Regions from separate parts of the Bradyrhizobium sp. WYCCWR 12699 genome, predicted to be linked through region 1. Evidence: predicted binding sites of a transcription regulator. Region 1 holds the regulator's gene; each other region holds the start of a gene.
What was found. Region 1 encodes LexA, which represses DNA repair genes until DNA is damaged. Its sites were predicted from a motif close to TGTTCNNNNTGTGTTCNG; they were not measured.

Region 1 (3,968 bases):
CGCGTCCGCCTCTCCGTGCGCAAGGGCACCGCGCCCGAGGTCGGCAGCTTCGTTCAATTGAAGGCGCGGCTGATGCCGCCGCTCACGCCGGTCCGCCCCGGCAGCTACGACTTTTCACGCGACATGTTCTTCCAGGGCATCGGCGCCTCCGGCTTCGTGATGGGCGCAATTACGGCTGCAATCCCGCCTGATGCCGGCGGCCTGCGGCTGCGCTATGCCGCCTTCATGCAGGGCCTGCGCGATGCGATCGACGCCCGCATCCGCGCAACGCTCGAGGGCGACAACCGCGCGATTGCAACTGCACTGCTCACCGGGCGGCGCGATGCGATTTCCGCCCCTGTCAACGATGCGATGTTCATCTCCGGGCTTGGACACGTTCTCTCGATCTCCGGCTATCACATGGCGGTGGTCGCCGGCGTCGTCTTCTTCGCGGTGCGCGCGCTGCTGGCGTTGATCCCGGGCCTGGCGGCCGGCTTCGCCATCAAGAAATGGTCGGCGGCTGCAGCATTCGTCGCGGCTGCGTTCTATCTGCTGCTCTCGGGCGCCGAGGTCGCAACCCAACGGTCGTTCTTCATGACGGCGGTGGTGCTGATCGCGGTGATGGTCGATCGCCGCGCCATCACCTTCCGCACGCTGGCGGTGGCGGCGCTGATCGTGCTTGCGGTCGCGCCGGAGGCGCTGGTGCATCCGAGCTTCCAGATGTCGTTTGCGGCAACGCTCGGGCTGGTGGCGCTGGTGCAGATCGGCATGCCGAACCTGCTGGCCTCGCCCGATCATTCGGCCACCGCGCGCGTCGCGCTGTGGGGCGGCCGCGAGATCGCGATGCTGTTCCTGGCCTCGCTGATCGCGGGGCTTGCGACCACGCCCTATGCCGCCTTCCACTTCCATCGTGTCACGCCCTATGGCGTGCTCGCCAATCTCGGTGCGATGCCGGTGGTCTCGGCACTGGTGATGCCGGCGGGGCTGTTGGGATTGCTGGCCGCGCCCTTCGGGCTCGATCGCGTCTTCTGGTGGCTGATGGGCCTCGGCATCGACTGGATGGTCGCGGTCTCGCGCTGGGTGGCGGCCTTGCCGGGCGCGGTCGGCCGCATCCCGGCGTTCGGGATCGCGCCGCTGATCGCCGCGAGCCTCGGCATCATCGTGATGGGCCTGTTGCGCACGCCCTTGCGCTGGTGCGGTGCCGTGGCGCTGCTGGCGTCCATCGCGTGGGGCCTGTCGGCGCGGCAGCCCGATATCCTGATCGCCGGGGACGGCGCGAGCGTCGCGGTGCGGGGCGGGGACGGGCGCCTGCACCTGATCAGGACGGGCAAGGACAATTTCATGCTGAAGGAGTGGCTGGCGGCCGACGCCGATCCGCGCGATGCCGGCAGCAGCGCGCTGGCCGAGGGGGTGTCGTGCGACGAGGCCGGCTGCGTCACGCCGCTTGCCGACGGGCGCCTGGTCGCGTTCGCCTCGCGCATCGACGCGCTCGCGGACGATTGCAGCCGTGCCGCACTGGTCGTGACGTCACGGCCCGCATCGCCCGATTGCGCGGCGATGGTGGTGGATCGGCAGCGGCTCGTTCGCCAGGGCGCGCTGGCGTTGACACGGCGTGGCGACGGATTTGCAGTTCAGGCGGTGAGGGCGAGGGGCACGAACCGTCCCTGGTCGCCGGCGGCCGCCGGCGAGGGAGATTTCGAAGGAGCCCTCATGCCGCGGGCGGCGGCTCCGCGCGCAAAGGATGCGACCCCGTCGGAGGCCGATCTTCAAGCAGAGGACTGAGCCTCTGTCAGCCCAGCGGCAGCGGTGTGACGGGCGAACGGCTATCGGCGATGATCCCAGGCTTGTGCTCGCGCTCGCCGACCGGTTGGGTCACGGGCAATTGCAGCACGGTTGCGCGCTGGCCTTCGACGAGCTGAGTCACCAGCACGTATTTGCCATCAGGGAATTCGATCGCGTCGTGATGGCGATCGGGAATGTGCGGATCGACCTTGCCGAACTTGCCGACGCGGGAGTTGACGGTGCGTGTCCAGATCCAGCGGTTGTCGTAACGGACGTTGTCTGCGAAGGCGAGCTCCGTTCCCGGCAGCAGGCAGACCGCAACGGAGAGGTCGGCTTCGGATGCGAAGCCGCGCGTCGAGGTGCCGCGGAAGGTTGTCGTGACGATCGTCTCGCCGACTTCTGCGGGGCGCGTCGCGACGGCATGCAGGCTATAGTCACACATCGGGTGCTCCTCATGTGAAGATAGCGACCCGCGCCTCTCTTGGAGGCACAGGCCTCTGTCAGAGTTTAAACACCAACGCTGTGCTTGGTTGTAGGCAAATCTGCGGCTGGGATCCGCACCCCGCGATCACTTTAACTTTCCCGAATTCGCCAGGAACAAAGCTGGCTGAGGTGCATTACGCCGGGCGCCTGTCAGCGACTGCAAAAGCGACACTTCGCATTGCCGGCGCGATCGCGGCGCTGCGCAATTGGGTGTTGCGGACATGGCAATGCGATGGCGCGGCAACGGCCCCGTGCCCCGATGCCGCTACCGCTGCACCCAAACGATCTGGTCTTCCGAACCCGAAACGCCCAGACGCGATGTCGCTGCGGTCCGCCGAAGATGGCCGTGGAGGAGGGGCCGGATAATCTGTGCAGAACCAGAATGATCATCCAGCCGGAGCGGACATTCATCCGCTCCAATCTCAGATCGGCGACGCCGATCGAAGGCGGCACGCAGGCGCCAAAACTACTTTCGGACTGAGTCCTTCCGGACTCAGTACTTCCGGTAAAGCCCAATTAGCTTGCCCTGAATCTTCACCCGGTTCGGCGGCAGGATACGCACCTCATAGGCGGCATTGGCAGGCTCGAGCGCGATCGACGCGCCGCGGCGGCGGAAGCGCTTGAGCGTAGCCTCCTCGTCGTCGATCAGCGCCACCACGATGTCGCCGGTGTCGGCGCTCTCGTTGCGCTGGATCAGCGCCATGTCGCCGTCCAGGATACCGGCCTCGACCATGGAATCACCGCGCACCTCGAGAGCGTAATGCTCGCCCGAGCCGAGCATGTCGGGCGGCACGCTGATGGTGTGGCTGCGGGTCTGCAACGCCTCGATCGGCGTGCCGGCCGCGATCCGGCCCATCACGGGCACCGCAACGGGCCGCTCGCCCTCGTCCACGGGCGGGCTGGAGCTCGCGCGGATCTTGCCGAGATTGCCCTCGATGACGCTCGGCGTGAAGCCGCGCCGGGCGCCGGCGGCAGCCTGGAGCTCCGGCAGCTTGATCACTTCGATGGCGCGGGCGCGGTTGGGCAGCCGGCGGATGAAGCCGCGCTCCTCGAGCGCGGTGATCAGGCGGTGGATGCCCGACTTCGAGCGCAGGTCGAGCGCATCCTTCATCTCGTCGAAGGAGGGCGGCACGCCGCTTTCCTTCAAACGCTCGCTGATGAACCGCAGAAGCTCGTATTGTTTGCGCGTTAACATCTCGACCAAAGTCCCCCGGTTGATGTCGTTCGATTCCGAGACGATGAGTTCAGCGATAAGCAGCTACATCCTCGAAACAAATCATGAACGGACACTATATGTTCGATACATGTTCCGCAACTGCTTAATTTACCGTGAACGAAGCGCGGTTCGCGGAATGCGTGTGGCCGTGCACTCAGACGGGGAGCCGCAGCACCTCGCAGGGGCTGCCGGCCTTGGCCTTCGGCGCGAACGGTGGGCGCACGAGAAGTACCTGTGCCGCAGCAAGATTCGCAAGCAGAGAGGAATCCTGATGGCTGACGGGAAGCGCGACCAGCGTGCCGTCGTCGCGCAGCTCGAGGCGCGCGCGCAAGTAATCCTCGCGCTGGTCGTTGGCACCGAGATCGCAGGCGAGCACGGCACGTTCGCGACGATGATGAATCACCGAGCGGCCTGACAAGGCGCGAATCAGCGGCACCATGAACAGGAAGGCGCACACATAGGACGACACGGGATTGCCGGGCAGGCCGATCACGCGCATGGCGCCGAG
Region 2 (3,968 bases), on a different contig from region 1:
GAGATGATGCGGATGCGCGGATGCAGCGCGTCGTCTGCGGCAGACAGCCGCGCCACGGCATCGCCGGTCCAGCGGATGATGCCTTCCGAGGTCAGCACGAACTGATCGTCCGGCGCATTGCCCAATCGTTCGGCGCGCGTGTTGATCTCGCCGGCGAGCACCGCTTGCGCTGCAGCCTGCAAGGCTTTCGCATCGGAGCCCGCTTCCGCCGCATCCGGTGCAAAGGTGAAGCCGTCGAGGCGGCCGATGACATGGCCTTCGACGATGACTTCGCCGGTCTTGCCGATTTCAGTATTCAAGCTCGTGTTCTCCCGCAGGCGGCGCATCAATACACTGGTCCGGCGATCAACGAAACGCTCAGTCAAGCGTTCATGGAGCGCATCCGATAATTTATTTTCGACGTCCCGCGTAATTCCCTGCCACCGATCGGGGTCTCTCAGCCAATCCGGGCGGTTGGCGACGAAGGTCCAGGTGCGGATCTGCGCGATCCGGGCCGACAGCGTGTCGATGTCGCCGTCGATGCGGTCGGCCTGGGTGACCTGGGCTTCGTACCAGGAATCGGGGATGCATCCCTTCTGCATCAGGAAGCCGTAGAGCGTGGTCACCAGCTCGGCGTGGGCCGCTGGCGACAGTTTCCGGTAATCAGGGACCTGGCAGGCCTCCCACAGCCGTTCCACCGCCGCCTTGCCATGCGCGATATCGCGCACCTCGGCGTCGCGGGCGGCATGGTCGAGCACGCGCATGTCCTCGGCGATGGGCGCGCGCGTCAGCGCCTCGTGGCCGGGGGCGAGGTTCAGCGAGACCTGCAGCGCACCGAGCGAGGCAAAGTCCAGCTTGGAGTTGCGCCATTGCAGCATCTTCACGGGATCGAAAGTGTGGTTCTGCAGCGCGTTGACGAGTTCGGGCTCGAACGGCGCGCAGCGGCCCGTGGTGCCGAACGTGCCGTTGCGGGTGGCGCGGCCGGCGCGGCCGGCGATCTGCGCGAATTCAGACGGCGTCAGGCGGCGGAACTGATAGCCGTCGAACTTGCGGTCGGAGGCAAAGGCGACGTGGTCGACGTCGAGATTGAGGCCCATGCCGACGGCGTCGGTGGCGACGAGATAATCGACGTCGCCGTTCTGGAACATCTCGACCTGCGCATTGCGCGTGCGCGGGCTCAGCGAGCCCAATACGACAGCGGCGCCGCCGTGCTGGCGGCGGATCAGTTCGGCGATGGCGTAGACTTCATCGGCCGAGAACGCGACGATGGCGGTGCGGCGCGGCTGGCGCGTGATCTTGCGGTCGCCGGCGAATTCCAGCTGCGACAGGCGCGGCCGCGTGATCATGGAGACGCCCGGCAACAGGCGCTCGATGATCGGGCGCATCGTCGCCGCACCCAGCAGCAGCGTCTCGTCGCGGCCGCGGCGGTTGAGGATGCGATCGGTGAAGACGTGGCCGCGCTCGAGATCGCTCGCGATCTGCACCTCGTCGACGGCGAGGAAGGAGAGGTCGAGGTCGCGCGGCATCGCCTCGACGGTCGAGACCCAATAGCGCGGGCTCTTCGGCTTGATCTTCTCCTCGCCCGTGACGAGCGCGACGGCCTCGCTGCCGACCCTTGCGGCGATCTTGTTGTAGACCTCGCGCGCGAGCAGGCGCAGCGGCAGGCCGATCATGCCGGACGGATGCGCGAGCATCCGCTCGATGGCGAGATGGGTCTTGCCGGTGTTGGTCGGCCCGAGCACCGCGGTGACGCCGGCGCCAGGCACACGATCGGACGCGGCGCGCTCGGAAGCGAAGGGGGAGGAGGAAAAGGGCATCTGGGGGATTAGGTAGTGGCGATTTGGGCGAATGTCAGTGCTGGATTGGGGCGGTCGGGTGCATGGGGCCATCCGCACTCATCGCTGTCATGCCCCCAGTCCTGATGCGCCATTGCGCACTGGCCGGGCGACGACACCGCGTGCGTGGGAGCTGCTCCCCAAACCTCCCGCAACTGTCTCACTTTGCGACGCTTTTCCTGCCCGTCTTAAGCTTCGGAACGACTCTAGAACGAATCGCGGCCGAATCGCTGACTCCAGATTGAGTCCCGTTCCGTTCACGCAACATGTCGCGGGAGTCTTATCGGCAGCAACTAGATGGAGTTTTAGGCCGCCGCACAAGCGGCGTTTGGAGGGCGGAAAGCCTTAAGTTGGGGACGGCGCGGAGTCGAATCAGAATCGGGGAGGAGTCAAATGGATTCCCGGGAGGGGCCCCTCCAAACTCATTTTCGCGAAAACAACCCCATGCACAGTAGGAGGGCCATTGAAATTGCTGGATCTTTTGTGAGCCAAAAATTCCGCTCGTCATTCCGGGGCGCGGCGCAGTCGCGAACCCGGAATCCATCGTGAGACAGTCTCCGCGGCCCGATGGATTCCAGTTTCGCGCCAAGGGGCGCGCCCGGAATGACGGCGGAGGGAGGACGCGCTGCAAGCCGACCCTCCCCCTCCAGGGGAGGGTAAACGGACCGCCGCTGCGGCGGCGCGCCCCTACTGCGTCTTGGCCACGCGCGGCGGCTGGGCTGTGGTGATGAAGCTGGTCGCTTCCAGCATCGCGGGCCCGAGCGGCGTCGGCACTTTCAGCCAGAACGGGACCAGGATGCGGGTGCCCGCCACAGGCGCGAAGGCGATCTCGATGTTGCGCTGGGCGGCGAGGTATTTGATCACGGGGCGGTCGGGGATGTAGCCCGCGACGGGCACGAAATACAGCGAGCAGACCACGACCGGGCCGTGATAGCCCTTTTCCGCCTTCACGGTCTCCATGCGCTTGAAATCGAGCTTGAGGTCGTAGCGCATGCGGCCGTCGAACACGGGGGCCGAGTTGTGGCAGGCCTCCGGCGTAACAGGGTCGCCATTGCCGGGCACGCGCAGCAGCGAGGCCGTCATGGGGTCCCAGACGCCGCGGCGATGGGCGTCGGTGACGACGATGCGGTCAGGATCGACCGGCGGCTCGGGCAGGATCGCAAAATCCTTCACATTGCCCTTGTCGAGCGTGATGCGGATCTCTTCGGTCTTCTTCGAGGTGGTAGTGGAGGCCTGGTAGCCGGTCGCAACCAGCGCGCCATTGACGACGCGGCCCTGGCTGGCGCCGGTGCCGGAGCCGCCGGTGAAGGATTTCAGCAGGCCCGAGGTGCCGCCGGCGGCGGCTGCCGCGAACACGTCGTCCTGGATATCGATATTCCAGCCGCCCTTGCCGACCGGGATGCCCGCCAGGGAGGCCTCATATTGCGCCTCGAGCTTGCCCTGCGCCGCCGCGGGCATCGCGCCCCACAGCACGGCGAGCCCGCAAACCGCCGCCAGCCAGCCGGTCAGGCGCGGCCGGGCGAAGCGCGATTTGGGCGCAGAAAAGGGCATGATCAGCACAATACAATCCATGGGAGCACGCGACGGCTGTTACTTAAGCCAAAAACCGCGGCAAACAATGTGTCCGGGTGTGTCGGGCCGGGAACTCCACTGGAGTCTTCGGCGGCGATTACGCCCTTTATGTGATGGTAAGGCGCGACAAACATTGCCGTTTTGGTGATCGGGCGGGTGCCGGGGGCTTCGAAAGCTCTCCCGCAGGCGGGGGAGGGAGCGCACGACCCGGGCGGCCTCAAAAGACCGCCCAAAACCTTGACGCAGGGCGCCTTCCCCCCTATACGTCCGCCCGCTCCCTGCAAGGACAAAAGAATTTGCCCCCGTGGCGCCCAAAATGGCGGCCGCACTCGTTGGGGGTTCGAACTCAAGGATTTATGCCATGTCTCGCCGCTGCGAACTGACGGCCAAGGGCCCCCTCGTCGGCCACAAGGTCAGCCACTCCAACATCAAGACCAAGCGCCGCTTCCTGCCGAACCTCGTCAACGTGACGTTCATCTCGGAAGCCCTGGAGCGCAACGTGCGCCTGCGCGTCTCCACCAACGCGGTGAAGAGCGTCGACCACAATGGCGGCCTCGATGCCTTCCTGCTCAAGGCCAACGC
Region 3 (3,968 bases), on a different contig from region 1:
TCTAAGCGCATCGCCGGAATTGCGACATCGGCATGATCAGCCCGAATGACCCTGGGCGGCCTGCCACTCGTCAAGAACGAATATCTCTCTGATATCCTTGGATGATTGAACGATCTAGCTCGCGCCCTCCTCTTCAGGCAGGGCGGGATTCAGGGGTTAAATAAGTCAGTAACCATCACCTTTCCGACCACTGTGGCTTTTCGGATACACAACTTGCGGCTTCAGTGGTGTAAGCACGGCATCAGTTGGGCCGTTGAGTCCGCTGCCCTTCCGTCCGCGGAAGGCAACAACAGAAACTGGGACTGGGATTAGTTGAAAATGAAAAAGGTTTTGTTGGCTTCGGCCTGTTTGTTCGCTCTGGCGGCCCCCGCTTCGGCTGCTGATCTCGCGGCGCGCCCCTACACCAAGGCTCCGGTCGCTCCGATGGCTTCGGTCTACAACTGGACCGGCTTCTATCTCGGTGCCGTCGGTGGCGGCGCTTGGGAAAACGCTTCGGGCGACCCGAAGATGAAGGGCGGCTTTGTCGGCGGCACCGCCGGCTACAACTGGCAGACCGGCAACGTCGTGTTCGGCCTCGAGGCCGATGCTGCGTGGGCTGACGTCAGCGCGTCGGTCACCGGTCCGGTCCTCGTCCCCGGCTTCGGTGTTGCCACGGCGACCCTGAGCTCGAAGACGGATGCGATGGGCACCGTTCGCGGCCGTATCGGCTGGGCCGTCAACAACGTGCTGTTCTACGGCACGGGTGGCTATGCCTGGATCGACAACAAGCTGAGCGCCAGCGCTCTCGGCGTGACCATCTCCGACAGCAAGTTCCACTCCGGCTGGACCGTCGGTGCGGGCGTCGAAGCGTTCTTCGCTCCGAACTGGACCGTCAAGGGCGAGTACCTCTATCGCAGCCTCGGCGGCGAGACCTACTTCTCGGGCGCCCTGCCCACCGGCACGCTCAACTTCCACACCGTGCAGGTCGGCGTGAACTATCACTTCGGCGCCCCGGTCGTCGCCAAGTACTGAGCTTCGACTTAAACGCTACCCGCGTTACGAAAGGCCGGCCTTGTGCCGGCCTTTTTGTTTGCCCTTGCTCGTTGTTTGCCCGCTCGTTCGCCTGCCGCGTTCTACAGTTCCGCGCCCGCCTGCTGCCAGATGCCGCCAGCGCGCCAACATTCCGTTGACGATTCGCAACTCCCTCTGGAAATCCGCGCGCGTTCTTCCTACGTTCGCTGATAACCCCATCGGCGCCGATCCCGGTTCCGGGCGAAGCGCGCCTTCATCATTGGCGCGATCGCGCGTCTTTGGATTCCTTGAGGACCAGCGGGATGGATGAAGTGATCAAGGCGAAGCGCCAACAACAGAACGCGGGCTCCAGCCTGCGCGCAATTACGATCCGTGGCGCGCGCGAGCACAACCTCAAGAACATCGATGCCGAAATTCCCCGCGACAAGCTGGTGGTGTTCACCGGCCTCTCCGGCTCCGGCAAATCCTCGCTCGCCTTCGACACCATCTACGCCGAGGGCCAGCGCCGCTACGTCGAATCGCTCTCGGCCTATGCGCGCCAATTCCTGGAGATGATGCAGAAGCCCGACGTCGACCAGATCGACGGCCTGTCGCCCGCGATCTCGATCGAGCAGAAGACGACATCGAAGAACCCGCGCTCGACCGTCGGCACCGTCACCGAGATCTACGACTATATGCGCCTGCTGTGGGCGCGCGTCGGCGTGCCCTATTCGCCGGCCACCGGCCTGCCGATCGAGAGCCAGACCGTCTCGCAGATGGTCGACCGCGTGCTGGCGCTGCCCGAGGGCACCCGCCTCTATCTGCTCGCGCCCGTCGTGCGCGGCCGCAAGGGCGAGTACCGCAAGGAGCTCGCCGAATGGCTCAAGAAGGGTTTTCAGCGCGTCAAGATCGACGGCACCTTCCATGAGCTTGCGGAAGCGCCGACGCTGGACAAGAAATTCCCGCACGACATCGACGTCGTCGTCGACCGCATCGTCGTGCGCGCCGACATCGGCCAGCGCCTCGCCGAGAGCTTTGAGACCGCGCTGAAGCTCGCCGAGGGCCTTGCCGTCGTCGAGTTCGCCGACGCCCCCACGGCGGCCCCCACCGAAGAGAAAAAGAAGACCGCCAAGATCCACGACAAGAGTGGGCCCGAGCGCATGCTCTTCTCGGAAAAGTTCGCCTGCCCGGTCTCCGGCTTCACGATTCCAGAGGTCGAGCCCAGACTGTTCTCCTTCAACAATCCCTATGGCGCCTGCCCGGCCTGCGGCGGCCTCGGCGTCGAGCAGCATGTCGACGAGGACCTCGTCATTCCCGACAAGGAGCTCGCCATCGGCAAGGGCGCGATCGCGCCATGGGCCAAATCGTCCTCGCCCTATTACATCCAGACCCTGACCGCGCTCGGCAAGCACTACAAGTTCACGCTGACCACCAAATGGAAGGACCTGCCCAAGAAGACGCAGAACGCGATCCTGCACGGCTCCGGCGAGGACGAGATCAAGTTCTCCTATGAGGACGGGGTGCGCTCCTACGACACCAAGAAGCCGTTCGAGGGCGTCATCACCAACATCAACCGCCGCTACCGCGAAACCGAAAGCGAGTGGGCGCGCGAGGAGCTGGCGAAATACTTCCACGACGTGCCCTGCGAGGGATGCAAGGGTTTCCGGCTCAAGCCCGAGGCGCTCTGCGTCAAGATCGGAGCCAAGCATATCGGCGAGATCTCGGAGCTGTCGGTCAAGAAGGCCGGCGAATGGTTCGAGACCGTGCCCGACGCGCTCAACGCGCAGCAGAACGAGATCGCCGGCCGCATCCTGAAGGAGATCCGCGAGCGCCTCACCTTCCTGCTCGACGTCGGCCTCAACTACCTCACTTTGTCCCGCTCCTCCGGCACGCTGTCCGGCGGCGAGAGCCAGCGCATCCGCTTGGCCTCGCAGATCGGCTCGGGCCTGACCGGCGTGCTCTATGTGCTGGACGAGCCCTCGATCGGCTTGCACCAGCGCGACAACGCTCGCCTGCTCGACACCCTCAAGCGGCTGCGCGACCTCGGCAACACCGTGGTCGTGGTCGAGCATGACGAGGACGCCATTCGCCTCGCCGACTACGTGCTCGACATCGGCCCCGGCGCCGGCATGCATGGCGGCCACATTGTCGCCGAGGGCACGCCCGCCGAGATCATGCGCAACCCGAAATCGCTGACCGGCAAGTACCTGACCGGCGAGCTCGAGGTCGAGGTGCCGGAGCGGCGCCCGCCGAACCATCGCCGCACCATCAAGGTGGTCAACGCGCGCGGCAATAACCTCAAGAACGTCACCGCCGAAATCCCGCTCGGCCTGTTCACCTGCGTCACCGGCGTCTCCGGCGGCGGCAAGTCGACGCTGTTGATCGACACGCTGTACCGCGCCATCGCCCGCAAGCTGAACAATGCCAGCGAGGGCGCCGCCCCGCACGATCGCATCGAGGGCCTCGAGCACATCGACAAGATCATCGACATCGACCAGTCGCCGATCGGCCGCACGCCGCGCTCGAACCCCGCGACCTATACCGGCGCCTTCACGCCGATCCGCGAATGGTTTGCCGGCCTGCCCGAGTCCAAGGCGCGCGGCTACGAGCCCGGCCGCTTCTCCTTCAACGTCAAGGGCGGCCGCTGCGAGGCCTGCCAGGGCGACGGCGTCATCAAGATCGAGATGCACTTTTTGCCCGACGTCTACGTCACCTGCGACGTCTGCAAAGGCAAGCGCTACAATCGCGAGACGCTCGAAGTCCTGTTCAAGGGCAAGAGCATCGCCGACGTGCTCGACATGACCGTCGAAGAAGCCGCCGAATTCTTCAAGGCGGTGCCGCGCGTGCGCGAAACCTTCCAGACCCTGCACCGCGTGGGCCTCGACTACATCCATGTCGGCCAGCAGGCGACGACCCTGTCGGGCGGCGAAGCCCAGCGCGTCAAGCTCGCCAAGGAGCTGTCAAAACGCGCCACCGGC

Region 2: RPS27_RS19000 (helicase-related protein) is a predicted target of LexA. The motif match lies at 2,011-2,028, and genes of this name have one in related genera.
Region 3: uvrA (excinuclease ABC subunit UvrA) is a predicted target of LexA. The motif match lies at 1,201-1,218, and genes of this name have one in related genera.

What each region holds. Positions count from the first base shown of each region.
Region 1 covers NZ_JAVTJN010000007.1:28,868-32,835, forward strand. Annotated here, with positions in the region: gene RPS27_RS07665 (ComEC/Rec2 family competence protein) at 1-1,761, shown strand, start outside; gene RPS27_RS07670 (hypothetical protein) at 1,769-2,203, opposite strand; gene lexA (transcriptional repressor LexA) at 2,738-3,439, opposite strand; gene glp (gephyrin-like molybdotransferase Glp) at 3,615-3,968, opposite strand, start outside.
Region 2 covers NZ_JAVTJN010000032.1:884,200-888,167, forward strand. Annotated here, with positions in the region: gene RPS27_RS19000 (helicase-related protein) at 1-1,796, opposite strand, end outside; gene RPS27_RS19005 (DUF3108 domain-containing protein) at 2,502-3,272, opposite strand; gene rpmB (50S ribosomal protein L28) at 3,748-3,968, shown strand, end outside.
Region 3 covers NZ_JAVTJN010000006.1:89,702-93,669, forward strand. Annotated here, with positions in the region: gene RPS27_RS07255 (outer membrane protein) at 319-1,011, shown strand; gene uvrA (excinuclease ABC subunit UvrA) at 1,314-3,968, shown strand, end outside.